4 regions of the Bacteroides salyersiae genome follow, and region 1 is predicted to be linked to each of the others. Evidence: riboswitches for the same ligand, from Rfam matches in the RefSeq annotation. Region 1 holds a riboswitch; each other region holds the start of a gene.
What was found. A riboswitch is a leader RNA that binds a small molecule or an ion and turns the genes downstream of it on or off. The one in region 1 is predicted to bind cobalamin.

Region 1 (8,495 bases):
AAGTAACTATCAAATAGAAATATTAATGGGAAAAACTATGTTCCAACGTTTCCTATGTGTAGTAGGAATGTGTAGTTTGCTTTTGCCTGTGGAGGCACAAAGCAGTAAAAACTTACGAGGTATAAATAAAGCAACAAATAATCGGAATATTGTTTTTAGATTATAACCTATGTGATAAATTCTTACGCCTGTAAATCTTGAACAAAAGAAACATTTTTATTTTAATATTAAACTATGATAAAATGAGAAAAATTTACTCTTTAATTCTTTTACTGTTTGTCACATGGCAGGTTTCTGCCCAAGTTTCAGTACAGGGTCAACCTCACCCTGTCGCAAAACAGTTAGTACCAATGAAAGCTATTGCAGAAGGTACTTTTACAATGGAAATGATTGAAAATTGGACTGGCGAAGGTGAAAATAAAGCCGCATTAGCTATCCAATGGAATGCAGAAGGAGAAACTAATGCTTTAGTATGGGGATATCGTTGGGATGGTGAAGCTACAGGAGAGAAAATGATCAGAGATATTGCAGCTGCTGATCCACGTTTTTTCTGTATGACAGAAACCGGAACAGCATATGGTTCCACAATTGCAGGTCTCGGATATGATGTTAACAAAAGTGGCGACTTTGCCGTTCAAAAAGATGGAAAAATTTACTATCCGGACGAAGAGGGCGTAATATTCACCGGAGGTTATGGATATGACGGTTTCACTTGCCTTGACCCAGAAGATTATTGGCAATCAGGCTGGTATCAAGGATATTGGTCTTATTGGCTAAAAAGTTCAGATGAAAGTGCCTGGGGCTACAGTGGTGTAGGCGCCACAGGCAGAAAATTAACAGACGGTTGTTGGGATGGATGGAATTTTGCTGTTAACATGAGTTCTCAACCATGGAAAGAAATGGCCCCTGCTGCTAAAAACGGCCCCACAGCACCATCAATAAAAATTCAACCTGAAAGTATTGTTGTTTCACCTGGTGAATCAGCAACCTTTGCTCCCGAATTTAAAGGAGATACTCTTGTTTATCAATGGTATAAAAATGAAATAGCAATACCTGATGCAAAAACTCCTCATTACACAATTCCGTCAGTTACAGTTGAAGATGCAGGTTCTTACTATTGCATTGTTAAGAATATCCTTGATGAAATCTCCACTGATACCGTAACTTTGACTGTAGGAAATAAAAACATAACTGCTATTCCTGGAAGCGAACCTAATACCGCAATAGTCACCTATGATGATTCATATATAACCTATTCCGGATTACTGACAATTCCTTCTACGATCAAACTTAATGGTAGTGATTACTCCATCATAGGCATTGATAATATGGCTTTTAAAGGATGCAACAAATTAACTTCTATAATCCTTCCGGACAATCTGACTACTTTAGGAGAAAAAGCTTTCAGCGGTTGCACAGCATTATCATCAATTATATTGCCTAACGAAGTAGAACAAATCGGAGATGAAACCTTTAGTGGATGTTCTGCCCTTACATCCATTACTGTAAATGATAAATTAAAAAGTATCGGACGAGCAGCTTTTGAAAATTGTATAGCATTAACAGACATCATTCTCCCTGACAATGTAGAAACCATCGGTTCTTCAACATTTAAGAATTGCGAAAAACTATCTTCTGTTATTTTAGGAAACTCAATAACAGAGTTAGGCGATTCTACTTTCCTTGGATGTAGTACACTAAAAAATATCATATTGCCATCCTCACTTCAAAAGATAGGGGTTCGTTCATTCAACGGATGTTCATCATTAATCAATGTAGAATTAGGTCATATCAACTCTATCGGAGACGTAGCATTCAACGGCTGTACAGCATTAACATCGATAACTTTCCCTAATAATCTTACTTCTATCGGAAACTATGCATTCTCAGGTTGTACTGAGCTTTCTTCCATTACTTTTGAGGAAGAAAAATTAAACCAATCCACATTGGAATTATCATCAATGACTATTGGGAACTATGCATTTGAAGGATGTACCAAAATAAATACACTGACAATACCTGATAAAGTAACTACTCTCGGTAACTATGCGTTCAACAAATGCGAAGCTCTAACATCCGTTTCATTCGGAAACGGACTTGTGTCCATCGGAAATTACGCTTTTGGAGATTGCAAAAAACTAACGACTGTAACATTCGGTACATCTCTTGAAACAATCGGTGAACGGGCATTCTCAAATACACAATTACCCTCGCTCACCCTACCCTCTACAACCAAAATTATTGGCGATTGGGCTTTCTATGGTTGTCCGTTAAATAGTATCGAATTTAATAACGGTCTACAAACAATCGGTAGCCGGGCATTTTATGGAGTTTCGGTAGAAAGTCTGAATATTCCTAATAGTGTTACCAGTTTAGGAAGTTATGCATTCAGCAACTGCAAAAATTTAAGTTCAGTAGTTCTCGGTACTGGTATTACTAAAATTGAAGATTATACTTTCAATTCATGTTCATCGCTAAGTAATATCGAATGTCCTTCAGTAACAGAAATAGGAGCAAGCGCTTTCGCTTCATGTTCTATATTGAAAGACATCCCCTTAAACGAAAACATTACAACATTGGGAAACGGAGCATTCAAAAGCTGCAAAGCTATTACATCAGTAACAGTACCCAATAGTGTAACCGATATGGGCACCAGCATTTTCGACGGCTGCACGGAACTTTTATCCGCAACACTTGGTACCGGAGTTTTCAGTGTTCCTAATTATACTTTCAATAATTGCTCCAAATTAGCAACAATTGTGTTATCTGAGAACATTACATCAATTGGACAATATGCATTCCAAAATTGTACATCTTTAGCTGCACTTCCTTTAACCGCTAATATCACTCAAATTAATAATTATGCATTTAAAGGGTGTACCAAACTAACATCAATAGAAGTACCTGACCAAATTACATCATTAGGAACCTATGTATTCCAAAACTGTACCGGAATAACTCATGCAAAGATAGGTTCAGGAATAACTACATTATCCAACTATACATTTTATGGATGCTCTAATCTGGAAAAAGTCGAGCTTTCAGAAAAAATCACGAGTATAGGTAGTTATGCATTCTATAATTGTCAAGGACTAAAGATACTCCCCATCACAAATGCAATTACTACTATTGGTGCAAATGCATTTTATGGCTGTAAGGGATTAACATCTGCTGTTCTTTCCGACAACATTACATCTTTAGGAGGTTCCGCTTTCTATAATTGTTCCTCTCTGGAAGAAGTAACTTTAGGAAGCGGTATCACTAAACTTGAAAGCAGTTTATTCCGTAACAATTCTCAATTGAAGAAAGTAGTAGCAAATGGTATAATTACATCCCTTGCAACCTATACATTCAATGGTTGTTCCGCCTTAGAATGCATCTATATCAAATCTGAATCTGTGCCGACAGCGAGTAGTAACACATTTACCAATGTACCGGAAACCTGTATAATTTTTGTTCCAGAAACATCTGTCAATGCTTATAAAGAAGCTAACTATTGGAAGAACTTTATCATCTCCCCATGGCTCTCCAGCCTTGAAATAGTATCAACTACACCGTCTATGGACTTCGGGAATGGAGAAGAAGCAAATATTGACAAGGACACAAAAACTTTCACTATTACATTCAACCGTAATATCGTAGAGAAAGACAACATCTCTGCCACATTAAAGTTTGAAGACGAATTGGTGAATGATCAGGTACTGACTGTATCATATGCAGATAATGTTCTGACTCTGAACAGAGAAGGAGAAAGATTGCCTGCCGGTAAATACACACTGGTATTAACGACTTCCGAATCTGTATTGAATATTACATTCAATGTAGAACCATGGTTACCTGAACTGGAAATAGTATCAACCACACCGTCTATGGACTTCGGGAATGGAGAAGAAGCAAATATTGACAAGGATACAAAAACTTTCACTATTACATTCAACCGTAATATCGTAGAGGAAGACAATATCTCTGCTACATTAAAGCTTGAGGACGAAGTGGTGAATGATCAGGTACTGACTGCATCATATGCAGATAATGTTCTGACTCTGAACAGAGAAGGAGAAAGATTGCCTGCCGGTAAATACACACTGGTATTAACGACTTCCGAATCTGTATTGAATATTACATTCAATGTAGAACCATGGTTACCTGAACTGGAAATAGTATCAACTACACCGTCTATGGACTTCGGGAATGGAGAAGAAGCAAATATTGACAAGGATACAAAAACTTTCACTATTACATTCAACCGTAATATCGTAGAGGAAGACAACATCTCTGCTACATTAAAGTTTGAGGACGAAGTGGTGAATGACCAGGTACTGACTGCATCATATGCAGATAATGTTCTGACTCTGAACAGAGAAGGAGAAAGATTGTCTGCCGGTAAATACACACTGGTATTAACGACTTCCGAATCTGTATTGAATATTACATTCAATGTAGAACCATGGTTACCTGAACTGGAAATAGTATCAACTACACCGTCTATGGACTTCGGGAATGGAGAAGAAGCAAATATTGACAAGGATACAAAAACTTTCACTATTACATTCAACCGTAATATCGTAGAGGAAGACAACATCTCTGCTACATTAAAGTTTGAGGACGAAGTGGTGAATGACCAGGTACTGACTGCATCATATGCAGATAATGTTCTGACTCTGAACAGAGAAGGAGAAAGATTGTCTGCCGGTAAATACACACTGGTATTAACGACTTCCGAATCTGTATTGAATATTACATTCAATGTAATAAATGGTGGTGTCGGCATAGAAAATCAGTCATCTGAAAAAATAGTTCATACAAAAGAGTATTATACAATAAATGGCACAGCTTTACCACAACCCATACCAGGCTTTAATATTATCAAAATCACCTATGAGGACGGTACAGTTGAGGTATCCAAAATATATATAAGGTCTTCGGTTAACCAATAACGAGCAGTTTATTATATAAGATACCAAGTAAATTTTAAATAAAATCTAAAATCTTTGTTCTTCGAAGTTATCACTTCTTAGAACAAAGATTTTTTACAAATAGATTTTCCAAATAATATTTATAACTTATTGAATTTTTAATAGATAATGAAACAAAAAAATAAAATTTCCATAATACATCTCTATTTCTTAATAAATTCATAAATTTGCCATGCATTGGTTTATTTTTTCCAAGCATACGGAAATAATAATTAAAAGGGAATCAGGTGGGAATCCTGAACAGTCCCGTTGCTGTGTGTTTCATTAAAATGTAGTAAATACATACTTCATGCCACTGAAAGACCAAGAGTCGATTGGGAAGGCGTTTACTATAGAAACAAGTCAGAAGACCTGCCATGCAATATGTTCAATAGCTTTCGAGGACGAGCTATGAAGTGGAAATGCTATACTTTAACAACAAGTATCAGCTTCTTTATTTCATATATATCTAATAACTTAAACAATTTGATAATTAAAGGTATAAACCATTATCAAACAAATTAACGCATGGGAATCAAAGCTAAGTGGTTCACAGGAATATTCCTGACACTGAATGCATTATTACATGCGCAACAAAATAAAATAGATACGTTGCGCATTTATCATATAGATGAAGTTACTATTACTTCATCTAAAGTATCGTCTAAAGAAATTATTCCTGTACAAATCATGGAAGGAAAACAATTGGAAAAACTATCAGTACATTCTGTTGCAGATGCCATACGTTATTTTTCTGGAGTGCAAATTAAAGACTTTGGAGGAATAGGTGGACTAAAAACCGTTAACATACGAAGTATGGGAACGAACCATGTTGGTATATTTTACGATGGCATTGAACTGGGAAACGCCCAGAATGGGCAAATTGACCTCGGTCGTTTTTCTCTTGACAATATGGAGGCAGTTTCCCTATACAACGGACAACGCAGTGCCATATTCCAGTCTGCTAAAGATTTCGGATCAGCAGGTACCGTTTATTTGCAAAGTCGTATACCAAGATTCAATGGAAACAAACAATATAATATTCGAGGAAATTTTAAGACCGGTTCCTTCGGAGTTATCAATCCTTCCGTACTTTGGGAGCAAAAATTAAACGAACGCCTTTCTGCATCTTTAAGTTCCGAATACATGTATACCACCGGGCGTTATAAATATCGCTATAAAACAACCGGAGGATACGATACAACCGCAGTACGTAAAAATGGAGATGTTAACTCCATCCGGGTGGAAAGTGGCTTATATGGAAAAATCAACAAAGGTGAATGGAAAGGAAAAGCCTATTTTTATCATTCAGAAAGAGGACTTCCCGGAGCTATGGTCCGGAATAAACTGTTTCATGAAGACCGCCAATGGGATACCAACCTATTTATTCAATCATCTTTTAAAAAACATTTCTCAGATAAATACGGACTATTAGTCAATGGGAAATATGCCTATGATTATTTACATTATCTGGCCGATCCGAATAAAGATGCCAGCTTGATGTACGTAGAAAACCATTACCGACAACAAGAAATTTATCTTTCTGTTGCCAACTTATACTCTTTCAATAAATATTGGAGTGCATCCATTGCATTAGACTATCAATGGAATAAACTAGATGCTGACCTGTACAAATTTCCTTACCCGAATCGTCACACCACACTTGTTTCCATAGCAAGTGCTCTGAACTTCGAACAGTTCAAGTTACAGGCCAGTGTATTGGGTACATTTGTATCCGATCATGTTCGTACAGACACAATGTCTATGGAAAATAAAAAGCAGATCACTCCCACCGTTGTGGCCTCCTGGAAACCTATACGTAAAACAAATTTCCATTTACGAGGTTTTTACAAGAACATCTTTCGCATGCCAACCCTAAACGATTTGTATTATACATTTATTGGTAATATAAAACTAAAACCCGAATTCACTAATCAGTATAATTTAGGGTTTACTTATGCACCTATTCTTCAAAACAAATGGTTAAAAAACATCGAACTACAAGCAGATGTTTACTATAATGAAGTGAAAAATAAAATAGTAGCTGTCCCCACTTCCAATCAGTTCCGCTGGACAATGATGAATCTCGGTATGGTAGAAATACGAGGATTAGATATAGCCATACAAACTAACTGGGAATTACCTAAACAATTTTCTATTGATACCCGTCTCACCTATACTTATCAAAAGGCACAAGATTTCACCAATCCCAAAGAAGAATATTACGGAGATCAAATACCATACATCCCCTGGCACAGTGGCTCATTGATTATTAATGCCAGTTGGCAAAACTGGGATGTCAATTATAGTTTCATTTATACCGGTGAACGATATGACCAACGAGCCAACATTCCAGAAAATTATGCCCCAGAATGGTATACGAACGACATTTCACTCTCTCGAAGTTTTCGTATTCGAAATACTCTCTACCGATTGACAGCAGAAGTCAACAACCTTTTCAACCAACAGTTTGAAGTGGTGAAATGCTATCCAATGCCAGGTACCAACTATAAATTCATTCTTACCATCCAAATATAATTATTAGCATGAAAAAATTATCATTCATTCTATTATTATCCATAAGTTGTTTTCTGATATGTTCCTGTCGGGGGGAAGATGAGGTACTTGTACGATCTACCGGCACGCAGGTACAAGCTCCTATGGATATAAAGTCTATTACAGGTTTCTATTTGCTAAACGAAGGAAACATGGGAAGTAATAAATGTACATTAGATTATATGGACTATGCAACAGGCTACTATCACAAAAATATATATGCAGAAACCAATCCTTCCGTTGTCTTGGAATTAGGCGATGTAGGTAATGATATACAAATCTATGGTGAAAAATTGTATGCTGTTATCAACTGTTCTCATTTTATCGAAGTGATGAACAAAAAAGATGCCCGTCATTTAGGAACGATTGATATTCCTAACTGCCGTTATATTACCTTTCATGAGGGCTATGCTTATGTCAGTTCATATGCCGGTCCCGTGCAAATAGACCCAAATGCACGTTTAGGATATGTAGCCAAAGTAGATACTACTACCCTCCAAGTGGTAGCAACTTGCTTAGTAGGTTATCAACCGGAAGAGATGGTCATTGTTGAAAACAGATTATATGTAGCTAATTCCGGAGGATATCGCGTACCCAATTATGACCGTACTGTTTCCGTCATCGATCTGAACACATTTACTGAAACCAAAAAGATAGATGTAGCCATCAACTTACATAGATTGAAAGCTGATCATTACGGAAATCTCTACGTCAGTTCACGAGGTGACTATTATACTGTTCCTTCTAATCTATATGTCATAGACAGCCGAACAGATGAAGTAATAGATACACTAAATATTGCTGCTTCTGAATTGTACATAGACGATGACTATCTCTATCTATACAGCACAGAATACAGTTATATTAATGAAGAAGAATGGAAAATCAATTATGCATTGATAGACACGCGAACCAGAGAGATCATCACCAACAATCTCATCACCGATGGTACAGAAAAACAAATTAAAATGCCTTACGGCATCG
Region 2 (8,495 bases), 260 kb from region 1:
CTGCGTTGGTAAATAAGGTTCTGTATCGGACTATATGTGGAATAAAACTCTGGAATGTAATTATATATGATATGTGAAGAGGAGTCTGGCAGAGTGATACGGAATGAAAATATACAACAAATAAGGAACTCGGTAAAGTGTTGTGAATTAATGTTTTAATAATTACTGTTTTCCCTCTACGAGAAAGAATTCGAAACTCTACGAGGAACGATCCGAAACTCTACGAGAAACAGGCCGTTCTTCGTAGAGAAATTAGTCCTTCGTTTTTAATGTTTTACAATGGGCCTGAGTCGGTAAGAATAAATTGTTGTTTTATTTTGTAAATAGAAAAAGACAGGAGGATGGATATCTCTGTTTTTACACCTCTTGAAAAATGAATTTTTTTAGCGATGCAGCCGGATAATTCTTTGATTACTGCTTCCTCTGAATTCCAGATGAGGGGAATAGAGCGCTTGTATAAATCGTCCTTCTACAAGAACATCAATATAAGGCAGTGCGGCTGCTAATCTGGGATGTGCCTGTACTTCTTCGTAGGTATATCCCGTATAGCACCAGATATTTTGATGAGTCTCTTCTTTAATTCTCTTTACCAAAAGAAAAAATGCTTCGGGATTATAAAAAGGGTCACCTCCGGAGAAAGTAACTCCATCCAATAATGGATTTGCATTTATCTCACGGATAATTTCCATGATGCGTTCTTCCGTCAGTTCCTCTCCCGCGCACGGATTCCAACTTTCCGGATTGTGGCATCCGGGGCAGTGATGACTGCATCCGGCTAAATAAATGGAATATCGGATGCCTTCACCATCAACTATTGTTTCGGGATAGGTGTATAATAAGTTGAAAGTTGAAAGTTGAGAGTTGAAAGTTGTCATGAGGCCTTATTTTAGTTGAAAGCTTTTTATAGTTGAAAGTTGAGAGTTGAAAGTTGAAAGTTAGCTGCGCTGCCACACTGCATAGTAACTTTCAACTTTCAACTCTCAACTTTCAACTTATAAAGCTGAAAGCTTTATAAATGTTTTACTCTGTCTCTTTCCTCTGCCCTTTTAGCGGAATTCCAAGAGCTTAAATCTCCGGTCAGATATCCGGTGATGCGGCGCATGCGCAGGATATTCTCACTTTGGCATACCGGACATTTATCGTAAATTACCCCTTTGTAGCCGCAATTGTGACAAGTGTCTACCGGATGGTTGATGGAACCGTAGCCGATGCCTTCGTCATGCATTACTTTTACGATCTTGGCAATGGCCCTTACATTCTTTTGCGCTTCACCGTCCAATTCTACATATGTGATATGCCCTCCGCGTGTGATGGCATGGAAAGGAGCTTCACGTTTGATTTTCTCTACAATGCTGATAGGTTCTTTTACGTCCACGTGGAAAGAATTCACATAGTAGTCATTGTCGGTTACTCCTTCGATTTTTCCGTATTTACGACGGTCCATGCGGGTGAAGCGACCGGATAGTCCTTCGGCGGGAGTTGCCAGTACAGAATAGTTCAGGTTGTACTTCGCTTTATATTCGTCCACTACCTTATTCATTTCCATGATGGCTTCGTACAGGGTGTTCCATGCTTTATCATTATGACCGTGACCCTGACCGTAGAGTGCTACCATTGCATTGTGTCCGCCAATAAAACCGATACCTAACGTACCACTACGTAAAATATCTCCTACTTCTTCGTTCGGGTTTAATGCACCTCCTCCTTTCCATACATCATTACCCATCATGAATGGGAATTGACGTGCTAATGCCGTACGCTGGTATTGATAGCGGGCATAAAGCTGATCAGCTACCAAGGTGGCTGTTTCATGTACCGACTCTATAAATATTTCTTTAGCTTTCAACTCTATGGCATCTTGGTTGCGCTTGTCTTCGATGATGCTTTCTGCCTTGATACGGGCTTCAATAGCGAGACGGGGCATGTTTAAAGTAGTGAATGAAAGATTGCCGCGTCCTAATGAAGACTTTTCTCCGGCCACATTTTCAAATACACGGGTACGGCAGCCCATCGTTGCTAATTCGTAACGATATCGTTTCGGATCGTTGATATTCCATTTTTCGTTTTGATTGAACGGGGCGTCTAAAAACATGAAGTTGGGGAACAGTGCTTTTGCGGTAGTCCGGCAAGCTTTTAAGAACAGGTCGAAATTAGGAGCGCTGAAAGTCATGCGTCCTTCTTCGGCCGCTTCAAAATCCGTCATTGCTTTCTGATAATCTTCTTCCGAATAGGATACTCCGTCTTTCACTTTGAATATCTGAATAGGAAATACCGGAACTTCTCCACGGGTGCCTAACCCTTCGATAGTAGCTTTTAACAGTTCTTCAATCACCATGCGTCCTTCGGCGGAAGTATCCGTTCCGTAATTGATGGAGCTGAATACCACCTGATTGCCTCCGCGCGAGTGCATTGTATTCAGATTATGGATAAAACCTTCCATAGCCTGATGGGTATCTTTCCGGGTTTGCTGATAAGCTTTTTCAATGACGCGTGCCAGATGTTCCTTGTCTATATTGATTTGAAGGGCGGTGAGTGCCATGCGCAGTGTTTCACGTTCCAGTTCGTTGGTCTTGATAGAGGGCAGATGTTCTTCGATCAAGGCGCGGATTGCTTTTTCTTCCACTGCGGTATTGGTTTCCATCGCGATATAGAAGCTGATAAAAGAACTCAGGTGTTTGCGGAATGATTTATTTACTCCCTTTGCCATGAAAAAGTCGAATGCCGGGATGGCTTGTCCGCCATGTTGTTCGTTCTGATTGGTTTGGAAGATGATAGTTGCCAATGTGGCATAACTTTGGATGCTTTGCGGGGTACGTATGCTGCCGTTTTTGGTACGGAATCCACGTTCGAAAAGATCGTCCATGTCATACTGGATACAAGTAGTGGTCTTTGTAGGGTAGTAGTCCAGATCATGTATATGGATATCCCCCAATTGATGTGCTTCTGCAAATCGCTTGGGCAGTAAGTATTTATACGTGTAATCTTTGGTCACTTCTGAAGCGAAAGTCATCATTTGACCTGCCGGAGTATGGCTGCTCATATTGGCATTGCTCAAGTTCACGTCATTCTTGTCGATAGCGACAATTCCGTCCATGACATGCTTCATCTGTGTTTTTTTATCGCGTTCCGTATTACGCCATTCGCGATAGATGATGTACTTTTTTGCAACTTCGGGCCGTACTTTCATTAATTCTTTTTCCACCAAGTCTTGAATTTCTTCTACAGTGATGGTAGGATTGGAAAAGCGGCTGATGACATTCATGGTAATATCCGCTACGAGCTGTTGCTCGTCAGTGATACCGGAGGCACTGAACGCTTTGCTTATAGCGTTCTTGATCTTACTAATAGAGAAATCTTCTCTTTTACCATCACGTTTGATGATACAAATTTCAGCGTAGTTCATAACTTTAACTCCCGAAAGTAATTTATAAATTAAACAATTAGATAATTTACTATTTACGATTAGCGTAACTCTGATGATCGATCGTCAATCGTGAAATGGTAAATCTGTCCGGCCGGTCTTCTGACTTATCTCTCCTTCGCAACGCCTTCCCACGATGAAACTCGCAGTGGCATAGTGTGCGGATTCTCAGAGAATTACAGCAGCGGGTACTGTCGCCGATTTGCACAGCGTTCCCTTTTGACTAAACCTCTTTTTAGCTCCGGAACGGGGACAAAGATAGTAGAATTACTTGTAGGTTGGTTAGCTTTTAACATTAAAATTCGGGAAACTTTTCTTTCTTCTTGATACAGAAAGTTTTCCGTTTTGGAAAACTTTTAAGAGGAAAACTTAAACAGGTTCTCAGTTTTATAAGATCAACCAAATTGCAACAATGTGACCTATACTGCCACCCAGGCAGAAGAGATGGAATACTGAATGCATGTAGGGTTTGCGCAATGAATAGAATATGGCTCCGATGATATAAGATACTCCTCCACCGATGAGCCACCAGAAGGCGGAGGATGCCCCTATTTCTGAAAGACAGCCCATTAGCGGTTTTAATGCTATCAGGATGGAGGCGCCCATTCCGACATAGCAGCATGTTTCCAGATTACTGTGTTCTTTTAGTTTTTTGAAACTAAGGATAAAACCGATAAGGGCGGATAACCAGACAAATGCAAAGATGCCCCAGCCCCATCCGCCGGCATTGCGCATCACCAGCAAGGTGAAAGGGGTATAGGTACCTGCAATGTGCAGATAGATGGCTCCGTGATCAAATTTCCGTAATAATTCTTTCGTCGTTCCCGGAGCGGAAGCATGATACCAGGTAGAACTGATATAAGAGGATAACATTCCCGCCAAATAGACAGAAACGCAGGCAACGGCCCAGTGGGGATCGTTGCCTGCGGCTGCTTTTATCAATAAGAAGTATCCTGCTATGATTCCTAACAGAATACCGGCTCCATGACTCAGTGTGTTGGCGAGCTCTTCACCATGTGTATATCGATGATTGTTCAATGTCGTATCTTTATTGGTTTCGGTTGTAAAGGTACTCCATTTTTCCAAAACAACAGGCTCTTATTCTTTCTTTAGAATAATTTTGCTGCTGTATTGTGCCGCTATCTGTTTACGGAATTCAAGAAAATCTTTATAAATCTCTTTAGGATAAATTCCCCGGTGCATCAATAAGCGATGTATGATACATATTTCTTTGTCCTTTATCATTAAGGAAGAACTAAAACTTCCGAAGCTGCTTGTTACTTGGCAAGTCTTGGGGAGAGATTCGATAGTATATCCTTCCGGTATTTGCAGGCAAATACTGTCTGTATCCAAATAGCCGTAATTTATATGGATATCCTGTACACGTTGTTTAAGATCGGGCGTTGTAAATCCTTTACGGAAGATGTTGGCCGGGATAAACAATCGATTTCCTGTTTTATTTCCGTATTGTTCCGTTTCGATCGTATATTGGATATCGATCATGGGAATGACTTCTTTGGCTTCGTTGATTTGTATATTGTTTATATTAGCCTGTATCAGATTGATGCCGGAACGTAAATAATCTTTCCGGTGTGACGGCTCGAGCCTGGTGATACCTGCCATACTTTCATATTGAAACAAACGAGAGATTCCGCTGGCTTTTATCTTTGCTCCTCCGGTAGGAGTGAGAGTGACAGAAGCGTTAGTTGTTTGCGTATTTAACGAATCGGGATAGGAGGGCAGGCGGCACATAATCCCTCCTTCTTTTGTAATCAATAGAGCATCATGTCCGGCAATACCGCTATGTACATATCCGAATGGTAGCTGCGGATTGGTGCATTCCAACCAAAGCGTATCTTCCGGGAGCGGAACCTGCAGGATGGCATGATTCATTTGATCGACACTGGAAAAATCAGGCAGTAGCCGTTCGTTGTCAGTACTGATTACAGTATAAACAGACGGGATACCCAGTTCCTTCAACATGGCGTGGGTGTAATTGGATAATCCTTTACAGTCACCGAATCCTGCCCGGCAGACATCGGAAGCGGCGATAGGTTGCAGGCCGCCGATTCCTAATTGAATGCTTACATAACGAGTGGTTTCGGCCAAGTAATTATAGACTGCCTGCACTTTTTCACGTGGAGTATTGCAACCGGCTGTCAGTTCCCGTAATTTCAGTTTTATGGGCTCTGCCAATTGGTCGCGTCCTGTAAGCAGGCTATTCTGCCAGATACCGTAAGATTGCCAGGAACTCATGTCGCCCTGTGTTCCGTCGAAAGTGAAAAGTTTGGGTGAGAAATGGATACGGGGAAGCCGTTCGGCGAAAGATAAGCCGAACGGCTCGTATTCGATGGCTGTCATCGGTCCTGAGGATACTTCGGTCAGGATATCTCCTTTAGATGTTACCTCCTGTTTTACCTCGGTTTTCATGTTTACCATCCGGTAGCGGGCCGGATTGCCGGCAGGGGTATAGAGACGATATGTAGCATTTACTACCGACTGGTTGTAGGCTTTTTGAGGTCTGAATGTCGGATAGCAGATTAATCCGTCTTTGTACTTCACCTCCCATTCGTATTTTATGGTCAGGGGGTAGCGGGGAAGATTGCATTCATAGTAATAGGTGTAGTCATCACTGGTTAGTCCTGAAGAGTATTCTGACATTTGCAGGTCCGACTTTTTTATTTTACGGATAACTTTACCATTGGCATCTGTTATTTCTCCGGAGAATTTCCGGAGAGAGGTGAACTTGTCGCATACACAAAAAAAGTGTGCTGTATCCCGTCCTTTTTCATTTAGAATCGTGATGGTGTAACTCTCTTTACGCAAGGCACTGGAAGTTGATTCACAAATAATTTCTGTCGTGGCATCCTGTACGATGGAGTAAGCATTCCGATCGGTGTCTGCCTGTGCCTGTACAACGAAAGGGAATAGCAGAAGCGTCAGAATACTGTTGTATAACCTGTTTTTTATCATAATAGAATTACAATTTCTTAAGTACTACAGTTTCATTGTTCTTCTCGGCTATTACTTTCCAGAAGTTTTGCAGTCCGGGATATTCTTCAGGGAGATATAATAATTTGCTGGACGAGAATGTGTAGTTGATGGTCAGCTTATTCTCTTTCTGTTCCAGAACATAACGGCACATACCCTGCTTGTCTTCTGTTCTTGCCAGTAGCGGTTTCGGTAATTCGTCTACTGTGTATCCTTCCGGCAATGTCAAGTTAACGGATAATACGACCTGGTCGGTGAAAGGATACTCTACAGGTAGTTTCCGCTCTGCCTGTGTGAAAGGATTCTTTTCCGTATGTAAGAATATAAGCGGGTTGAGATAGATGAAATTGTCATTGGTAGTTGCCTGCTTTTCAAAAATAACCGTTTCTTTCACTTGCGGTGAGAACCGGTCTACTCCTTGTGCATTGAATACGTTGACTTTTATGTCTTCTTGGGTAGCAAGTTCGTTGACAAATTCCGTACTGTCTTTGGCGGTCCGGTATTTTCTTCTGAATGATGAGGCATACTGGCCTGTATAACTGGTATTGCGATTGCCGCATATTTTTCCATCCGGGCTGATGGTAGCATTTACGATAGAGCGTAACTGGCTTTTGCAGGTCTTGCTTAAATCAACCCATAATCCGCCTTTTCCGGGCATGATCACGCGTGCCCGGTTTACCATTAACACGGGAGGAAGTATATTGATGTAACCGTCTCTTACGGAACCGTCCAGATAAACAAGCGTACTGTCGGTGTTTGCTACGCCTACTATAAAAGTATTTAGTTTTTGTACGGATGGATGGGAGTAAGGGAGTATTCCTATATTGCGGCGGCTCATGACTACAGGGAAAGAGGGAATGTCGGCATCCCGGAGCATGCTCATTAGTATGAAATTGATTTCCGCATTGTTTCCCATGCCGTCTTTGATCACTTTTTTGCTTTTACCTCCATAAAGTGAGTATTCTTCGTTCCAGGTGATTTTTCCTTTTAAAAAAGTATAGATGGCACTTATTTTTTCTTCGATGCTTTTCAGTTGGTCTAAGTTCAAAGCAGCCATTTCTTCCCGATAAGGATTGCGTATTTTCAACTGTCCGCCGAACTCGCTGTCTTCCAGCAGCATTTTATCTATGTTTTCCCAAGATTGGGTGAATGATTTGTAGAGGGCACCGGGAAAGTCCAAGCCTCCCAATTCGAAATTGACTTGTGTACTATAGTCATTTACACACCAGATATAATCATCATCGTGTAAGGCAGGAAGTTGTCTGCCTTTGAAGTTGAGATGACGGCCGTTGCATTGCAGTAGTTGGTTGCCTATGCTGAGATTGACCGCTTCCGAATCGTCTGTTGTTTCCAGTCTTTCCGTGCCGCGTACATCCAGATTGAATTTAAAATATTCCGGAACGGTGATATCATACTCCGTATAGAGAGTAGGAATGGATTGTTGGGCACTCCAATCATTTATATTGAAGTAGAAATCGGATAATACCTTATATTTATATTCGATAACAGTCCCTACTTTTACATTAGGAATGGAGAACTTGACTTGCATATATTTGTCATTGAGCCGTTCTTTATAGATAAACTCGCGTTTCATTTTGGTACGTATTGTTTTCCCGTTTTCGATATTGTACGCAAAAGCGTCTATCTGACTGACAGTTTCTTTCATTGAAGAGCGGTTTTCATTCTCATAGTAGGGTATGCAGATATCTGCAAAAGAGGTTCCTTCCGGTTTGAGTATTTTAATTTTGGTTTCATAGCTATAATTCAACCGGAAATCATCGGCTACAAAATCATAAAATGCACCGGTCTTTTTACAAAGTACAACAGCAGTCGCTGTGGTATCCGGTGCATAGGTTGTCATTTTGAGTTCTTCATCCGAAGGTTTGCCGAATTTCGTGTTAACTTCCGGTACGGAAATTTCTTGTCCATAAACTTGTCCTGCCATGAAACAGGCAAACAAGATGATTAATAGGTTTTTCATATTTATTTTATTTAGAGTTTTTTCGGTATGGATAAATACATGATTGTTTTTGCAACTATTGTTTGTAAACTTGCGAACGAAGGCAGGTAATGTATACAGAGC
Region 3 (8,495 bases), 1.5 Mb from region 1:
GATGATGAGGTTTGGATTGAAAAAACGTTCAAAGTCAGCGGGCTTCTCACCACACTTAGCAATAAAGAGATTGCAATGATTGGTCTGCACTTTATGAATGCCCAAGATCTTGATCTTTATCTTGGAGAATTTTCTATTACCCGTGGTACGACTTCTACTCCTTCAGCTCCTGAAATTACTGTAGCAAAAACTCTTGGTAATCATTATAAAGGTGTTGATGCCAAGGTAATTTTTAATATGCCTAATAATAAGGAAGCAGGAACTCCTGTTTACAATCTTGATGTGAACGCTTCCATGTTTAAACTTTATGCACAACAAGAAGGTGGAGATCCTATATTTATGGGTATCACTACTTCTTGGGCAGGTATGTACTATTCTATTCCTGTTGATGCAGATAAAGCACAACGGATACGTCTTGGTGTTGCTGCAGTTTCAGTGGATACCAACTCTGATTCTGATATTAAATGGAGCAATTACATAGATGGTTTTGGTGATTATTTTACCATTAATGATGTCCAAATTGATAAGACAACAATTAAACCGGAAGAAGATTTTGAAATTTCTTACGTAGATCCGCGTCACAATCCGGCTGATTGGAAACTTTACAATGCCGAGGGTGAAGTAGTTAAAGAGGCGAACAATACTGTAAAATTCTCTGTAACGGAAGGTATCAAAGAGGTTGGTGCTTATGATCTCGAAATTACTGAATCCGATACTACTCGCCGCTTCAATTCTTATGTACAGATTACAAGTTGGGGATCAGGCGCTTTGCCCCAAATCAAGACTTTGACAATCGACGGAGAAACAGTGCAAGAGGGAGCATCACCTATTAAAATTGAAATAGGAAAAGAGTTGACTTTAGGCTATACAGGTAGAGAAGCAGATGGCGCTGCATCACGCGGTGTTGAAATAGACGAAGGCTGGGTAGGTGGTAAAGTCGCACCTTTAGACATTGCTTCTTATAAATCATTCTCTGTTTCTACATGGATACTATTTAATTCATTGCCCGGTAGTACGGCATTCTTCAGTATTGAAAATCGTGCCAGTACTTGGCCTGTAAATAACTGGGGTTGGTTCTGGTCTAATGTTGATTCTAAAGGTAAATTAGATTCTTATACATTCCGTAGTGCTACTGCAGGTGGTTCTGATGAACTTAAATACACTTTCCCGGAAACTGTTATTGTACCTAATTCCTGGAATCACGTTGCATTGGTATTTGAATACAACGAAAATGGTCAGTTCCGTTCTAAATTCTATGTTAACGGCACTCTTCAGAAATCAACATGGATATTTGGCCGTACAAGCGGAACAACAGAAGATTGGTGTTCTATACGCTTTGCCCTCCCGTCTGACTACTGGTTTGGTTTCGGTGGAGGTCGTGGTGAAGGAGCTACTTTCAACAATGGTATAATAGATGAGTTGCAAATTTGGGATGGAGCTATGACCGAAGCAGATGTACAGACATCAAAGGCAGGTCTTGATGCAAATAATCTTCCAACTAATATATTAGCTTACTGGGATTTTGATACAGATGCTAATGACAGTCATTATTTTACAGCTAAAGGCACTAAGACAGAAGCACAAGCTTGTGCTTTCAAAATTGTAGCAGGAGTAAATGAAGGTTCTGGAACTCAAACCCCTCAACAACCCCTTTATATCTCCGGTACTCCGTTCATTGCCGGATCTGCTTATAAAATTGAGACACTGCCTACATGGACTGCCAAACGTGCCGTAATCAGTGAAGCTACTGGCAATGCCACTGCTGGTAGCGCAAAACTGTCCTATGCTAAACCTGATGACCGTACTGTTACTTTAACACTCGCAAATACATTAGGCTCAGATTCTAAAGAATACCCTGTATTCACAATCTATGATCCTGTAGGTATTGAAGATACAAACGCAACTGGAGAATTACGTACTTATACTGTAGAAGACATTCTCTTTGTAGAATTTGCAGAAGACGGTAACTACCAAGTTTCTGTATACACAGTATCCGGTATGCTTGCTGCTCAAAAAACAGAAACTCTTTATGCCGGTCAAAATATGCGTATTACCCTTGGAACTAATGGCATTTACTTAGTGAAAGTAATAAAAGACGGCAAAGAGGTTCGTACAATAAAAGTTCTTAAGAAATGATCTGTTAGAAATAGGTATAAAGTATATATTATAACCAAAAGAAACTAAAACGTTTCTAACAAATTGGACAAGTTAATATTTATAACTTGCATAAGAGCCTGGTATAATACTGGGCTCTTTCCTTCTAAACACATTATTTCTTAATATATAGTAATCGAATTACTTTCCATTAGTCGATCTAAAATTCAATAGACTGCTAATTAGTACCATTAGGTCTTTAAATATTTTAATACAAAAATCATTATATTATCCTTTAAATTTTACGTTTATGAAAATTACAAAAATTGTGTTATTACTTTTCGTCTTTTTATGTACATCTAATGTATGGGCGCAATTAAACGAAAATGGGAAGCAAAACCTTACTTCGGAAAACAGAGTCATTAAAGACATGAAAATCCAAGTTTCTAATCCTGGTTGGGATGGAATGGTGAGTATAGCATTAGATGGAAAACTATTGTGCACGGATTATGATCAGGGCATACTGTTGCTGGCAGGGCAGAATTTCATTGAACGCACATCAGAAATAGATGTATATCCAGGTGGCGTACTTTCAATTTGGGGCTACAAAAATGGCACAGGTAATACTAATGTAATTTCATTAACAATTCCAGAAGATGAAACAGATCCAATATTAATCGTAGAATGTACCCCCAGCAGCCATTTCCCTTTAAAAGCATATTTCAAAGGACACTACTGATTATCAAAAAATTATTTAGATAAATAGCAGTTCAAAAAGTCTTAATAATTATGAGATCACCCTCACTCTAACCATGTTTAAACTGCACTCCTAAAGTTTTATGTCCAACTTTTGGGGTGCAGTTCAATTGTAGTAAGGGTGATTTTTTCATACATGAAAATATCCAGGTATTCCTATCATAGAATATAAAAAGTGATCATGGAAATCCCTTCAAACAAACAATTGATTTGACAAAAACCGATAAGTAATATCTTCCATTTTCCCATTGACAATACGATACAAACGCTGATTTGTTTTTGCAGATTTCAATCCACCCAACGCTTCCACGTAAGGTCCCAACTTTATATATTCGAAATAACTCATATTAAAGTCGGCAGGTAACTCCGACTTTCCGGAATACCAACCCACTTTCACCGGAGCTATGGACTGACGGCAACAGAGAAACTGTGCCAATCGCTCTACTTCTAACGGATAAGCATCCCCACCCATAAAACAGACACAAGTCACAGCTTTACCATATTTCTGCAAAAGCCATGAAAGACTTTCTTCAGTTAGGAATTCACCTATGTCATCCATCAGATAAGGACTATGACACCCCTTACACCTGTTCGGACAATTAGAAAGATTGATAGCCAAAGTAACCTCACCCGGTATCTCTTGAAAAACAATATCATAATCAGCGTACCGGAGCATAATATCTTTGAGCAGCCTCCTTCTGCCGGGCTTGTGAAAAATTGCTGACACGTTTCATGTAACCGATAACACGAGTCAGATAATCTACGTCCTCGCTATGACATTCAGGACATTCGTGTAGATATCTCTTATCGATATGCTTACACTTATTGCAAATAGTATTCGGAATATTGAATGTGAAGTAATTACAACCTTCTATAGCAGCTACCCGTAACAATTGCCGATATTGTTCTTTACTAAGATGCTCCTCCAAATTCATATGTAAAGCAGAGCCACCGGTAAGATGCTCGATATAGCGATGCCCGTGAAGACGAAACCTGTCGACAATATTCAATGACTCATCTTCCACGATATAGAAATAACTGTTATAGCATTCACGAAAAGTTTGGAAACCGGCCTCCTTATCCCACTTGGCATGCTTCACGCCTACATTTTCGGCAGGGATCATTTCACAGTTAAACAAAACTTCCTTTGTACGATACTTCTTATTATATTTTTCTATCATACCCAAAATCTCCTGCACAAATGCTTCATATTTGGGATTATCATTGATTTCGATTCCCATAAACTGAGCTGCTTCAACCAAACCGTTGACACCGATAGTCAAATATTGACGACTCATATTGATATAACCGGCATCAAACAAAGGTAACATACCTTTTGCCTGCAACTGTTTCAGATTCTCATTGTAAGCCAGTTGTACTTTGTGAACCAAATCGACGACCTCTTCCAGAAAGAAAGGATAAAGCATACCCGACTTCACTGCATGCTGGATACAACGATTCAGATTAATAGTCAATACACTCTTCGAACCGGTAGAAACCCCGCCGGCACCTAACGTATAACTGAAACCATTATCTTGTATTTCATTACGCAAACGGCAACAGCTACTTAGGGAATCGGCATTATCACTCATATAGGTAAAGAAAGAGTGCCCTCCGGCATACATTTCGGCAGTGAAATCTCCATATTCTTTATCTAATACGTCACCATCTTTGGTCAGCAATGCCATTGTTTCGACAGGAAACGTCAAAACGGTCCGTGTGCGTTCCTTATTAAACCACCTCATAAAGCGCTTTTGCAACCAACTCAAAGAATCCCAATCGGGTTTACTTCCATCGGGAAAAACAAAATGCTCGAAAAGACTATTGAAATAGTACTTGTCATAATAGGCTACATTCCAAAATACCGCCTGAAAATTCCGTGCACCCGTAGGCTGATTAATAGAATACACTATCTGTTCAAAACAATCCGTTATAATCTTATCGATCGTTCTTTGCTTAGCAGACAAATCAACAACCTTGTCAGCGTGTTTATAGTAATCCTGTCCATACTCCAAGCCTACAAAATAATTCATGTACATTAAAAACTCCGGAGTAGCGCATGCACCGCTCAACATACTGGATACAATGAATACCATGTTGACAAATCCTCCACAGAAAGATTTCAGATTAGTCGGAGCCGTCGAATTGCCTCCCACACCCACAGTGCCGTTTATCAACCAAGGATACATGGTGATACTTGCACAGTAATTGGCGAGATTAGTCTCATCATTCTTATAAATAAAATGATGATTCAAAAGTTCAAGATAGCGGTCGGAGACTTCTTTACCATACAAATCTTTCAAACGATCCGTCAATAACCGGCGGTTCAAACGAATAAAATTCGATTTTGGCAATTCACCTATCAAAGTAGCGATGTTCTTGTTCTCCACATTTGCATTTGCATCATATTTACTGCCGGTAGCAGGATTGGAAGCGTCACAATAATCAAGCAAGAATCTAAGCTTGTCTCTGACTTCACGGTCTTCCAAATGCTTCTGACGATACAGCATATATGCTTTTGCAACACTGTAATAATGCTCTGCCATCAGAGCTACTTCCACCTGATTCTGGATTTCTTCCACACTGGTTCCATCACTGACACTGACACGGCTCAATACATTGGTAATGACATCCTGTGTAGCAAAACTCCCTACTGACAAAAAAGCTTTGGCAATCGCATTTTTAATCTTATCAAGAGAAAACACTTCTCTTTTCCCATCTCTTTTGATAATGAATATCTCCGAACTAATCATACTTATAAATTAAGATTTAACAAATAAATTCATCATAAAGCTATTCAAATACGACAATTCACGGAGGTCAGTAATAAAATGAAATCGGTAGAATCCACTCCATCGCCTTTCACCCGAAAGCCTTGAATGAGGTAATGAAACCGGCAGGTCTTCTGACTTGTTTTTATTACAACGCCTTCCCGATTCTATAAAAATAACCAGTGGCAAAGATTGTTGTAACATTTCTCTTTCAAATGCAAGAGATAAAACTTACAGCTACGGGGATAGTCCCTGATTTTCACAGGATTCCCTTTTAATTCCGGTTCGCATTGAAGCTACTTCAGAAACCGATATTGCTGACAAAGTTAGAAATTAAATCAAGAATTCAACTTGAAAAGGAAAAAATATTCAGCCGTATCTTTTTTCTTCGTTTCTTCCCCATTGAATTATAAAATCGACTATCTTTGCCCCGAATTGGTTGCGGATAGACATTTCGACTATTCGGATTAAAAGGGAATCGGGTGAAAATCCCGGACAGTCCCGCTGCTGTGAAACTCTGCTAATATCTTGAAAACAGACCTTTGCCACTGGTTCTTTTTATAGAACCGGGAAGGCTTCAAGATAAGGAGTCAGTCAGAAGACCTGCCATTCATCAAAGGCTGTTTTTACTCGTGGGATTAGGAAAGCAGTGTGAAAGAAGATGAATCCAATGAAAGAACCTGCGAAAGAGATACCTGTAAATATGGGTATGTCTATGTTGTGATACAATTAATCGAGGTTCTGTGGTTGATACATTAAAGACAAATTTATTATATTATGGAACTTCTCAGAAACCTTTTCGAAGGATACCCCAATCTTTGGGGTGGTGGAGTGGCACACTCCGTACTTATTTTATCGTTGGTTATAGCCTTCGGTATCATACTGGCTAAAATAAAGATAGCCGGAATTTCATTGGGTGTCACATGGATACTTTTCGTCGGTATCGTATTCGGGCATTTCAACCTGAGCTTAGACGAACATCTGCTACACTTCCTAAAGGAATTCGGATTGATATTATTTGTCTACTCCATCGGTTTACAGGTAGGGCCTGGTTTCTTTTCCGCTTTTAAAAAGGGAGGATTTACACTGAACATGCTCGCCATGACAACTATCTTTCTGAGTGTTGTTATTACCATCATCCTACACTTCGCCACAGGCGTTCCCATCACAACAATGGTCGGAATTCTTTCCGGTGCCGTCACCAATACCCCGGGATTGGGTGCTGCCCAACAGGCCAACAGTGACCTGAACGGTATCGATGCGCCTGAGATAGCAATGGGATACGCCGTAGCCTATCCACTCGGAGTGGTGGGTGCTATCCTTTCATTACTTGCCTTGAAGTATATTTTAAATATCAATACGACCAAAGAAGAGGCCGATGCGGAAAAAGGATTAGGACACTTACAAGAACTGACTGTACGTCCCGTCACCTTAGTTATAAAAAATGAGGCGATAAACGGAAAGGCAATTAAAGATATACGCCCGTTGGTAAACCGGAATTTTGTTATTTCGCGTATACGTTATCATGAAGGAAACAAAGAGACGGAATTGGTTAACTCGGGTACTATCCTGCATTTGGATGATGAGATTTTAATTATCTCCAATCCGATAGATATTGAGGCTATCACGGTCTTCTTCGGTAAACAAGTGGAGGTAGAATGGGAACAGGTTAGTAAGAATCTGATTTCAAGACGTATCCTGATTACCAAACCCGAACTGAATGGAAAAACGCTGTCACAACTGAAAATACGAAATAATTTCGGCGCAAATATCACCCGCATCAATCGTTCGGGAGTAGACCTTGTAGCCGCTCCGAGCCTGCAATTGCAGATGGGCGACCGTGTAACAGTAGTCGGTAGCGAACTGGCTGTAGGACATGCCGAGAAGGTCTTGGGAAACTCAATGAAACGACTGAACCATCCCAATCTTATTCCGATATTTATAGGTATCGCTTTGGGATGTATCTTAGGAAGTATTCCATTTATGTTTCCGGGCATTCCTCAACCGGTCAAGCTGGGACTTGCGGGAGGCCCGCTCATCGTATCGATCCTTATCAGCCGTTTCGGCCCACAATACAAAATGATTACTTATACCACCATGAGTGCCAATCTGATGGTTAGAGAAATAGGCATTTCACTCTTTCTTGCCTGTGTAGGATTAGGAGCCGGTAAGGGATTCATAGAAACTGTTGTGAACGAAGGAGGTTATGTTTGGATCGGTTATGGGGCCATCATCACTGTTATCCCATTATTAATAACGGGGCTTATCGGACGTTATGGCTGTAAATTGAACTACTATACGCTCATCGGAGTATTGTCCGGAGCCAATACCAATCCACCCGCTCTTGCCTACTCGAATGACCTGACTTCTTGCGACGCTCCCGCCGTAGGCTATGCTACCGTATATCCGTTGGCCATGTTTCTGCGCGTACTTACGGCACAGCTACTGATACTTTCATTATCATAAATACAACATTATACATACCTTTCAAATCATAAAAGATACCACTTTGTATTTACACAAAACGGGGAATGGCGATTACAGTAGTTTTTGCCACTTCCCCGTTGTAATTTAAAGATTATCACGTATCTTTGCAAACTCAAATAAATACAAATTATGGCTATTACAATCAAAAAAGTATCTGGAAGAAAAGAACTAAAAAAGTTTATTCGTTTCAATTTCAAGATGTATAAGGGTAACCCTTATTCTGTTCCCGATCTTTATGACGATATGCTTAATACGTTCAACAAAAAGAAAAACGCTGCATTTGAATTTTGTGAGGCCGAATACTTTCTGGCTTATAAAAATGATGAACTGGTAGGCCGTGTAGCAGCCATTATCAACCATAAAGCCAATGAGAAATGGAATAAAAAA
Region 4 (8,495 bases), 190 kb from region 1:
ATTGCTGTTTCTGCTTATCGGAATCGGAGTGTCATTCCCGATAATGTCCGTTTTCTTTTGCAACTGCGCGCATCGGCCCTTTCACCTGTTTATATCGGTGGTCTGGCAGGTTGTCGCGGTGATGCTTATGATGGTCGCTATCATTTTTCCGTAGAAGAGGCGATGCAGTTTCATTATCCTACGGTTCGTGCAATGGCTGAAGCGGGAGTCGATTTTCTGTTTGCAGGTATTATGCCCCAGCTTACCGAAACGATCGGCATGGCCAATGCAATGGCGGCAACCGGTTTGCCTTATATTATCAGCTTTATGGTTCGGCGCGACGGACGGCTGATGGATGGCACTTTTATTCATGATGCCATCGATACCGTAGATAAAGAGACGACCACCCGTCCTTTGTGCTATATGGCAAACTGTGTACATCCCGATGTTTTGCATCAGGCATTATCACATCCGAGGAATGATACTTTTTTAGTTCGCGAACGCTTTCGGGGTATCCAGGCCAATGCTTCCGCGTTGAGTCCCGAAGAATTGAATGGCCGTACCGATTTACTTTCTTCTTCTCCCGATGAACTGTCTGACAGATTGATGACCCTGTTATGGGATTTCCCGTTGAAGATATGTGGCGGATGTTGTGGTACGAATGAGCAGCATCTTCGGAATTTTGCAGAGATGCTGACTTTGAATAGTGTGCCGATATGCTAATGAAAGAATGAAGAAATGAATAATTAAAGAATGAAAAATTAAAGAATAATCTGTCAATTGGTTGTGTAGAAAAGATATTGGATATATTTCCTACGTTTTACACATTAACAATTATAGCTTCGTTTTCATTCTTTAATTATTCATTCTTTCATTTTTTTATAATCAAAGCGGCATATTGCCGTGTTTTTTCGGCGGATTGGTCTGCATCTTGTTTTCTGTCATGTCTAATGCTTGGATCAAGCGCTTACGGGTCTGTTTCGGCAAGATGATTTCATCGATAAAACCAAGTTCGGCGGCTTGATACGGAGTGGCAAATTTCTCTTTGTATGCTTCCAGTTCTTTGGCTTTGGTTTCTGCATCTGCTTTGCGGAACAGGATGTTTACAGCACCTTCGGCTCCCATTACGGCAATTTCTGCATTGGGATAGGCAAAATTTACATCAGCTCCGGTCTGTTTGGAGTTCATTACGATATAAGCGCCGCCATAAGCTTTGCGGGTGATTACTGTGATTTTGGGCACAGTGGCTTCTGCAAATGCATATACGATTTTTGCTCCGTGACGGATAATGCCGTTGTTCTCTTGAGTATATCCCGGCAGGAAGCCCGGAACGTCTTCAAATGTTATCAACGGTATGTTGAAACAATCGCAGAAACGGATAAAACGGCTTGCCTTGTCGCTGGCATCGATATCGAGCACTCCCGCCAGATAAGCCGGCTGATTGGCAACAATGCCTACCGAACGTCCACCCAGACGGGCGAATCCGATAATGATATTTTTGGCAAAGTAGGGCATTACTTCAAAGAAATATCCATTGTCTACCACGCGTTCGATGATCTCTTTCATGTCATAGGGAACATTCGGATCTGTAGGGACGATGGTATTCAGAGACTCGTCTTCACGATTGATTTCATCTGTACAAGGTTGCTTGCGTGTCTCGTCCATATTGTTTTGTGGCAGGAAAGAGAGCAATTCGCGGATGGACATCAGCAGTTCTTCTTCGCTATTGGCCATGAAGTGGGTCACACCGCTTTTGCTGCTATGCGTCATGGCACCGCCCAATTCTTCCTTGCTTACTTCTTCATGGATAACGGTTTTTACTACATCCGGTCCGGTAACGAACATATGACTTTTCTCTTTTACCATAAAGATGAAGTCTGTCAGTGCCGGAGAGTAGCAGGCACCTCCTGCACAAGGGCCGAGAATGGCGGAGATTTGCGGAATTACTCCACTTGCGATCGTATTCTGGTAGAATATATTGGCATAGCCTGAAAGACTCTCGATGCCTTCCTGAATACGTGCGCCTCCCGAATCATTCAAGGCAATGATCGGTGCACCGTTCTTGAGAGCCAACTGTTGCACCTTTACGATTTTTCTTGCGTTGGATGCCGACAGAGAACCGCCGTATACGGTGAAATCGTATGCATATACGAATACCTGGCGTCCGTCTATCTTTCCGTAGCCCGAAACAACTCCGTCTCCCGGAATCTTATTCTTGTCCATGCCATAGTTGGTACAACGGTGCACCATCAGTTTGTCCAGTTCCACAAACGTGCCTTTGTCCAGCAGCATGTCGATCCGTTCACGGGCGGTCATTTTCCCGCTTTCATGCTGTTTCTCTATCTTGTCGATGCCTCCACCGAGGGAAGCCATACGGTCACGCTCTTCGAACGTGGCATATGCTTTATTCATTTCCTCCATTATTCTATTGTTTCAAGGGTTATCAATGTCTGGTCACCGGTGATGTTGTCACCTTCTTGTACCAGAATTTCTTTAATGCGGCAATCTGAAGTCACTTTGTAATTGCTCTGCATTTTCATGGCTTCGATGACGATGGCTGTTTCGCCGGCTTTCATTTTTTGTCCTGCAGTAACAGGGATTTTTACCACCTTTCCCGGCATTGGCGAGGTGATGCGGTCATTTTGTTCCTCTTCCCCTTTTTTACGCATGCGCAGGTATTTGGCCTGGCTGTCTACGATGTCGATGTTGAAGCTGCTGTAGTGTGTATTCACTTTGTAGCTTTTTCCGTTATCGCTGCGAATCAGTTGGGCATTGGCACTGCGGCCGTCCATAAGGATGTTGCAGGTTCCGTTTTCCGCCATGACGACATCGGCTTCAAACGTTTTTCCGTCAATGGTGAGTACCACCTTGTTATCTTGTTTGCTGACCAGTTCTATTTCGGCCACGCGGTTTCCTATATGAATTTCCATAATTGATGTTATTTATATTCTGAGCACCCCTTTATGCAATCCGAACTCTTTCCACTTGCTGATCGGACGGTTGTCGGCTGCCAGTCCACTGTTGTTCTCTTCAAGGTTCATCAGATAGTCCATGTATGCGGCAATCATGGCAATGTTTTCGGCGCGTTCGCTGGTACGGGTGATGCTTTGTTGCAGCAATTCTCCGTTTTTTGCAATGAATCCCGTGTTGTAGTTTCCTTCTACAAAATCCGGGGTATCCATGATGGCACGCAGGTAGCTGATGTTGTTTTTTACGCCGGTCAGTTTATATTCGTGAAGCACACGGCGCATACGTTCGATGGCATATTCGCGTGTCGTAGCCCATACAATCAGTTTACCGATCATCGGGTCGTAATATATCGGAATCTCATAGCCTTCGTATACGTAACTGTCGATACGTACGCCGATGCCGTTCGGCTCGGTAATTTGCTTGATAACACCCGGACTGGGCATGAAATTCATTTCCGTGTCTTCTGCACAGATACGGCATTCGATGGCATGTCCGCGCTGTCTGATATCCTCTTGTTTTAATTGCATCACCTGTCCGTCGGCCACTTTAATCTGCTCTTTTACGAGGTCCACACCGATTACTTCTTCGGTAATCGGGTGCTCCACCTGCAGGCGGGTATTCATTTCCAGGAAATAATAATTGCGATGTTTATCGACAAGGAATTCAATAGTGCCCGCACCGATGTAGTTTACGGCTTTGGCGGCAGCTACTGCTTTTTCACCCATATCCTTACGGAGCTCCGGAGTAATGAACACCGAAGGGCTCTCTTCTACTATTTTCTGATTGCGGCGCTGAACCGAACATTCGCGTTCGCAGAGGTGAATTACATTGCCATGTTTGTCGCCCAATATTTGGAACTCGATATGATGCGGTTCTTCTACGAATTTCTCCAGATATACCGTATCGTCTCCGAATGAAGAAAGCGATTCGCTCTTTGCCGTGGTATAAGCTTCTTCCACTTCGCCGGCGTTATGAATGAGTCGCATGCCTTTGCCACCGCCACCCATCGATGCTTTCAGCATGACCGGATAACCGATCTTGTTACACAATTCTACGGCTTCTTCCACGCTTTTCAAGTTCTCCTGTGTTCCCGGAACTACCGGTACACCCGCTTCTGTCATTTTGATACGGGCGGATATTTTGTCTCCCATTGCTTCCATGGTTTCCGGTTCCGGACCGATGAAAATAATGCCTTCTTCGCGGCAGCGACGGGCAAATGTTGCATTCTCGGACAGGAAACCGTATCCGGGATGGATCGCGTCTGCATGGCATGATTTGGCCACTTCGATGATTTTTTCTATATTCAGATAACTCTCTTTGGATGCGGCCGGGCCGATGCAGTAAGCTTCATCGGCATAGAGCACATGCTTTGCGGTGCGGTCTGCCTCTGAGAAAACAGCGATACTCGTTATTTCCATCTCCCGGCAGGAGCGCATTACCCTCACGGCAATTTCTCCGCGATTGGCAACTAAGATTCTTTTTATCATATTCATTTCTCAATTAAATGCATATATTAGTGCTTTTCCACCCTGCGGATACACTCCACCCGATGAAACACAGTATTTTTACGATTTGGGGCTTAACAGCGATACTTTCCTTTCTAACCCACGAGACAGGAAAATATATATCCGAATGGCAGGTCTTCTGACTGACTCTCATCTTACAAGCCTTCCCGATGGATTTTTCACCTCCATCAGTGGCACGAATCCGGTTAATTTGTAAGATGTTTCACAGAGCTTCACAGCAGCGGGACTGTCCGGGAGTTACACCCGATTCCCTTTTAATCTTCCTCCGTTGACCACGGATTTCAAACCAATTCGGGCGCAAATATAGAAAATTATTGAATAAAGCGAATCTTTTTTGCACGAAAGTTTGCTTTTTGTGCAATCCGAACTGTGAAAGCATAAGGTCCGGACGTCTGAAATGCCATCTTTTCAATGGCAGGCTTCTATTGACTGATTATACCAGTCGTAAATCATATTTATGTTTAAAAACCTTACAATGCCGGTATTTGTTGGCTGAAGAAACTTTATAGAAAAAGGTTATTATTCTTAAAGTTGAGATTATACAGGTTCTGCTGTCGGATTGTGTATTGTCAATCCGCCGTCTGCTATAATTGTCTGGCCGGTGATGTAACGTGCATCATCTGAAGCAAGAAAGGCAATGGTTGCAGCGATGTCCTGCGGTTCTCCTAAATAGGGAGTTGCACATTGGCTGAGGAAAATGTTCCGTACATCTTCATTCAAATTGTTTAAAGCGGTAGGTGTGAGAACCAATCCCGGGGCTACAGCATTGCAACGGATATTTTTCTTGCCTGTCTGGGTTGCAATATATTTGGTAAGATTGATAACTCCTGCTTTGCTGGCACCGTAAAGCGTACCGTTTGAATCGGCTGTAATACCGCTGATGGAAGCCACATTGACAATGTTACCACCGCCATGTGTTTTCATTACGGGAATGACTAACTGTGAGAGATACATGGTACAGGAAAGGTTTAAATGAAAGGCTTCATCAAAATAGTCTATGTCCAGCTTTTCGATGCTTGTATCTCGTTTCGGGTCGGTTCCACCGACATTGTTTATCAGAATATCGATCTGCCCGTATTCTTTTATAGCAAAAGCAATCAGCTCTTTACAACTTTGTAATTCCGTGGCTGAGAAATAAACGGAACGTACATCTGCTCCTGAAAGAGTCAGTTCGGCAGCAAGTTTGTCTGCCCTTTCTTTTGAGTAATCTGCAATAACAACTTTACCGCCTTCGGAGACGATACGACGGGTGGTTGCTTCGCCTATACCACCGGCAGCACCGGTAATAACAGCTACTTTATTTTCAAATCTGTTCATATGGAATGTTTTTGGGTATTGTTACATTCAAAACAATATGGAAATGGAAAAGATTACTGCTTTAATTTCTCTTTAATATGATTTCCATTTTTTGTATTAAAATAAATATTTATATATTCGCACCATATACAACATCATAAAAGCAACACCGAAGATGAAACCTGCATACAAGAAACTTGAATTTGGAAGTTTTGCAGAAATAGAAGTCTATAAAGCATTTAGCAGTTTAATCGGTTCTGATGAAACGATAGAACGGGAGAAATTTATGTTTGCTGGGGGAACCAGAGGCTATTACGCTGACATTGTGCTCCCTCATGGATGTAAAAGACTGAAAATGCCTCCAAAAACAATTGTGGAAATCAAAGGTACTTTACTGTTTGACACGATACATCGATATCTGGAAATGTATAAGACGAATAAAACGGATTGGGGTGTTTCTGCTTTTTGTATCGTTTATATCAATAGCCATGTTCCAGATGAATTTATTGCAAAATATGACAACAAAGATTTTAGAATTATATCTTTAAATGAGATACTTTGTTCATCTGATACCAACGCTGATACGGTTGAAGAGTTCCATGAAGAATGGGAAGATGAACGTGATAATCTGATAACAAAAGCTCGTGATAAGTTTTCCATTGGAAAGAATACATTGTTTCTTGGAGCGGGAGTCAGCATTGATGCCGGCCTTCCGACATGGGATGAATTGTTGAAAAAGATGTTGCATAAATACAAAAGGCGGAAACACAATATAGGCAGAGGTGATTATAAACGTGTCGAAAAAGTGTGTGCAGGTTCATCTATAATAACTGCACGGTATATCAGAACAGGGTTGGGAGTTTCCACATCTGATAAAGAGTTTGATAACATGATTCATTCTATTTTGTATAAGAAGGTCAATCAATCACAGTTGATTAATGAGATAACTAATATGGTGGTGAGTAACAAAGTAGAAAGTGTTGTAACTTATAATTATGATGACTTGATAGAAATAGAATTATCAAAAAAAGGTGTTCCTAATTTTTCTGTTTTTGGGGGTAATAGGGCTTTGTATGGAGAACTTCCTGTATATCATGTGCACGGTATAGTCACGATGGATGCAAAAAGCGGAATATATTCTACTCCTGTTTTGTCCGAAGAAGATTATCATAATATTTACAAAGAAGCATTTCATTGGTCGAATATTGAGCAGTTACATGCGTTGGACAGGACAACGTACTTTTTTATAGGATTTTCCATGAGCGATCCGAACCTGCGAAGATTGTTGGAAATTTCGCAAAGTAAAGGAGACGGTGGAAAAAATCACTATGTTTTTCTTCGTAGAAGCAATTTTTCTAATGATAGTAATAGAGATATGGAAAATCTTACTATTCTAAAAAATATGATGAACGACTTAGGACTGAATGTAATTTGGTTTAAGGATTTTAATGAACTTCCTCAATTACTAAAAAGAATTTATTAATTCTGCCATTTGCTCGCTTTTCTGCAAAAAGTAGTACGGGGCATTCACTGGGCTTTCAATATGAAATGTGAATGATTATGTTAAATGTTAACTTTTGGAATGCAAAATGTTAATAGAAAGGTTGCAGCATTAAACCATGTTATAATATAGCTTGTATGGGCTCTTAAATTTGCTAATGATGGAAAAGGCAGTATCTTTGTACTGTGTTTTTTTCATAAGTATTAGATTTAAGGTTAACAAGGATTGGTTGCGCGTGATGCGTAGCCATTTTTTGTTTATCAGAATCTATATCCCAGTCCGATTCTGAATGTCGGGTATATTCCCGAATACCCATTGGATGACCTGAAGTAGCCGACTCCTCCTGCCAGGTCGAATAGAAAATGTTTCCACACCCGGCGGAATCCCCAGTACGGAGTGACATTATATATATGTGCAGCTTCCCAGCCACTTGTGATTGCTATTGGAAAAGAATATCCCAAGTTTACGGATAGGTATCCTCCGGAGTTTCCAAAAGTACGTTTGTTTTTCCGGTGTCTTTTTTGCAGGTTATAATAGAAACGCGGTTCGACAGATATATTTCCGCTTATCAGATGGTAGTCTTTGGTTGTGATGTAGATTTCGTTGAGTGAGTTTACGTCCAGACCTAACATCCACCCGTAGGTATACGAACTTCCTGCACTGAAAAGTACTGTTCCGCGAGGAGAGAAAGCATATTCGTAGCTATATGCCAATCCAATGCCGTTTAGCTCAATACTATGACCGGATGTGGTTTGGTTTTGGATGGATTTATCATTGATCTTTCCGTCGGAAGATTCTGCATACGTGGGGCGGCCAACCAGCGAGAAAAACAAGATAATGAAAGATACTTTGTAAAGCGCTTGGAGGCGATAGGGGAGAAACTTAATTTTTTTCATATATTTCTGTTTTCTGTTTATGAATTAAATGTTTTGTTTATAAAGACAGTTTTAAAGTGAGAAGTCCCTATGGCGGCTATTGATTATTTGTCGGAATATCATGATTATTTTCTGATTTATTAAAGAAATGGAAAGCAAAAAGCAATTTATATTGTTATTAGTGCGATGTCGGTCTGCTTTTGGCTGCCTATTTACAAATTTATTAAAAAAAGAATATGAGAAAGAATCTATTGTGTTTTGCAGCGCTGATAAGTGCTTTTTTGTTTGCTTCCTGTTCTGGAGGTAGTAAGAGTAAGTCTGTTTCTGCCACGACGGCAGATGTTGAAA

Region 2: linked by a shared signal. The riboswitch ahead of RB604_RS20520 (anaerobic ribonucleoside triphosphate reductase) and the one ahead of RB604_RS19645 (TonB-dependent receptor) in region 1 are both predicted to bind cobalamin.
Region 3: linked by a shared signal. The riboswitch ahead of nrdD (anaerobic ribonucleoside-triphosphate reductase) and the one ahead of RB604_RS19645 (TonB-dependent receptor) in region 1 are both predicted to bind cobalamin.
Region 4: linked by a shared signal. The riboswitch ahead of accC (acetyl-CoA carboxylase biotin carboxylase subunit) and the one ahead of RB604_RS19645 (TonB-dependent receptor) in region 1 are both predicted to bind cobalamin.

The regions. Positions count from the first base shown of each region.
Region 1 is NZ_CP133452.1:5,106,231-5,114,725, forward strand. It holds gene RB604_RS19640 (leucine-rich repeat protein) at 351-4,937, shown strand; cobalamin riboswitch at 5,137-5,349, shown strand; gene RB604_RS19645 (TonB-dependent receptor) at 5,484-7,493, shown strand; gene RB604_RS19650 (YncE family protein) at 7,502-8,495, shown strand, end outside.
Region 2 is NZ_CP133452.1:5,364,388-5,372,882, reverse strand. It holds gene nrdG (anaerobic ribonucleoside-triphosphate reductase activating protein) at 384-875, opposite strand; gene RB604_RS20520 (anaerobic ribonucleoside triphosphate reductase) at 1,010-3,403, opposite strand; cobalamin riboswitch at 3,497-3,682, opposite strand; gene trhA (PAQR family membrane homeostasis protein TrhA) at 3,809-4,459, opposite strand; gene RB604_RS20510 (DUF3858 domain-containing protein) at 4,520-6,394, opposite strand; gene RB604_RS20505 (DUF3858 domain-containing protein) at 6,402-8,495, opposite strand, start outside.
Region 3 is NZ_CP133452.1:998,477-1,006,971, forward strand. It holds gene RB604_RS03710 (LamG-like jellyroll fold domain-containing protein) at 1-2,136, shown strand, start outside; gene RB604_RS03715 (hypothetical protein) at 2,405-2,833, shown strand; gene RB604_RS03720 (radical SAM family protein) at 3,044-3,526, opposite strand; gene nrdD (anaerobic ribonucleoside-triphosphate reductase) at 3,510-5,603, opposite strand; cobalamin riboswitch at 5,729-5,949, opposite strand; cobalamin riboswitch at 6,041-6,246, shown strand; gene RB604_RS03730 (putative transporter) at 6,399-8,087, shown strand; gene RB604_RS03735 (hypothetical protein) at 8,238-8,495, shown strand, end outside.
Region 4 is NZ_CP133452.1:5,297,868-5,306,362, reverse strand. It holds gene RB604_RS20335 (homocysteine S-methyltransferase family protein) at 1-702, shown strand, start outside; gene RB604_RS20330 (acyl-CoA carboxylase subunit beta) at 865-2,400, opposite strand; gene RB604_RS20325 (acyl-CoA carboxylase biotin carboxyl carrier protein subunit) at 2,400-2,909, opposite strand; gene accC (acetyl-CoA carboxylase biotin carboxylase subunit) at 2,922-4,436, opposite strand; cobalamin riboswitch at 4,567-4,782, opposite strand; gene hdhA (7alpha-hydroxysteroid dehydrogenase) at 5,013-5,792, opposite strand; gene RB604_RS20310 (SIR2 family protein) at 5,947-7,254, shown strand; gene RB604_RS20305 (hypothetical protein) at 7,533-8,168, opposite strand; gene RB604_RS20300 (DUF6845 domain-containing protein) at 8,384-8,495, shown strand, end outside.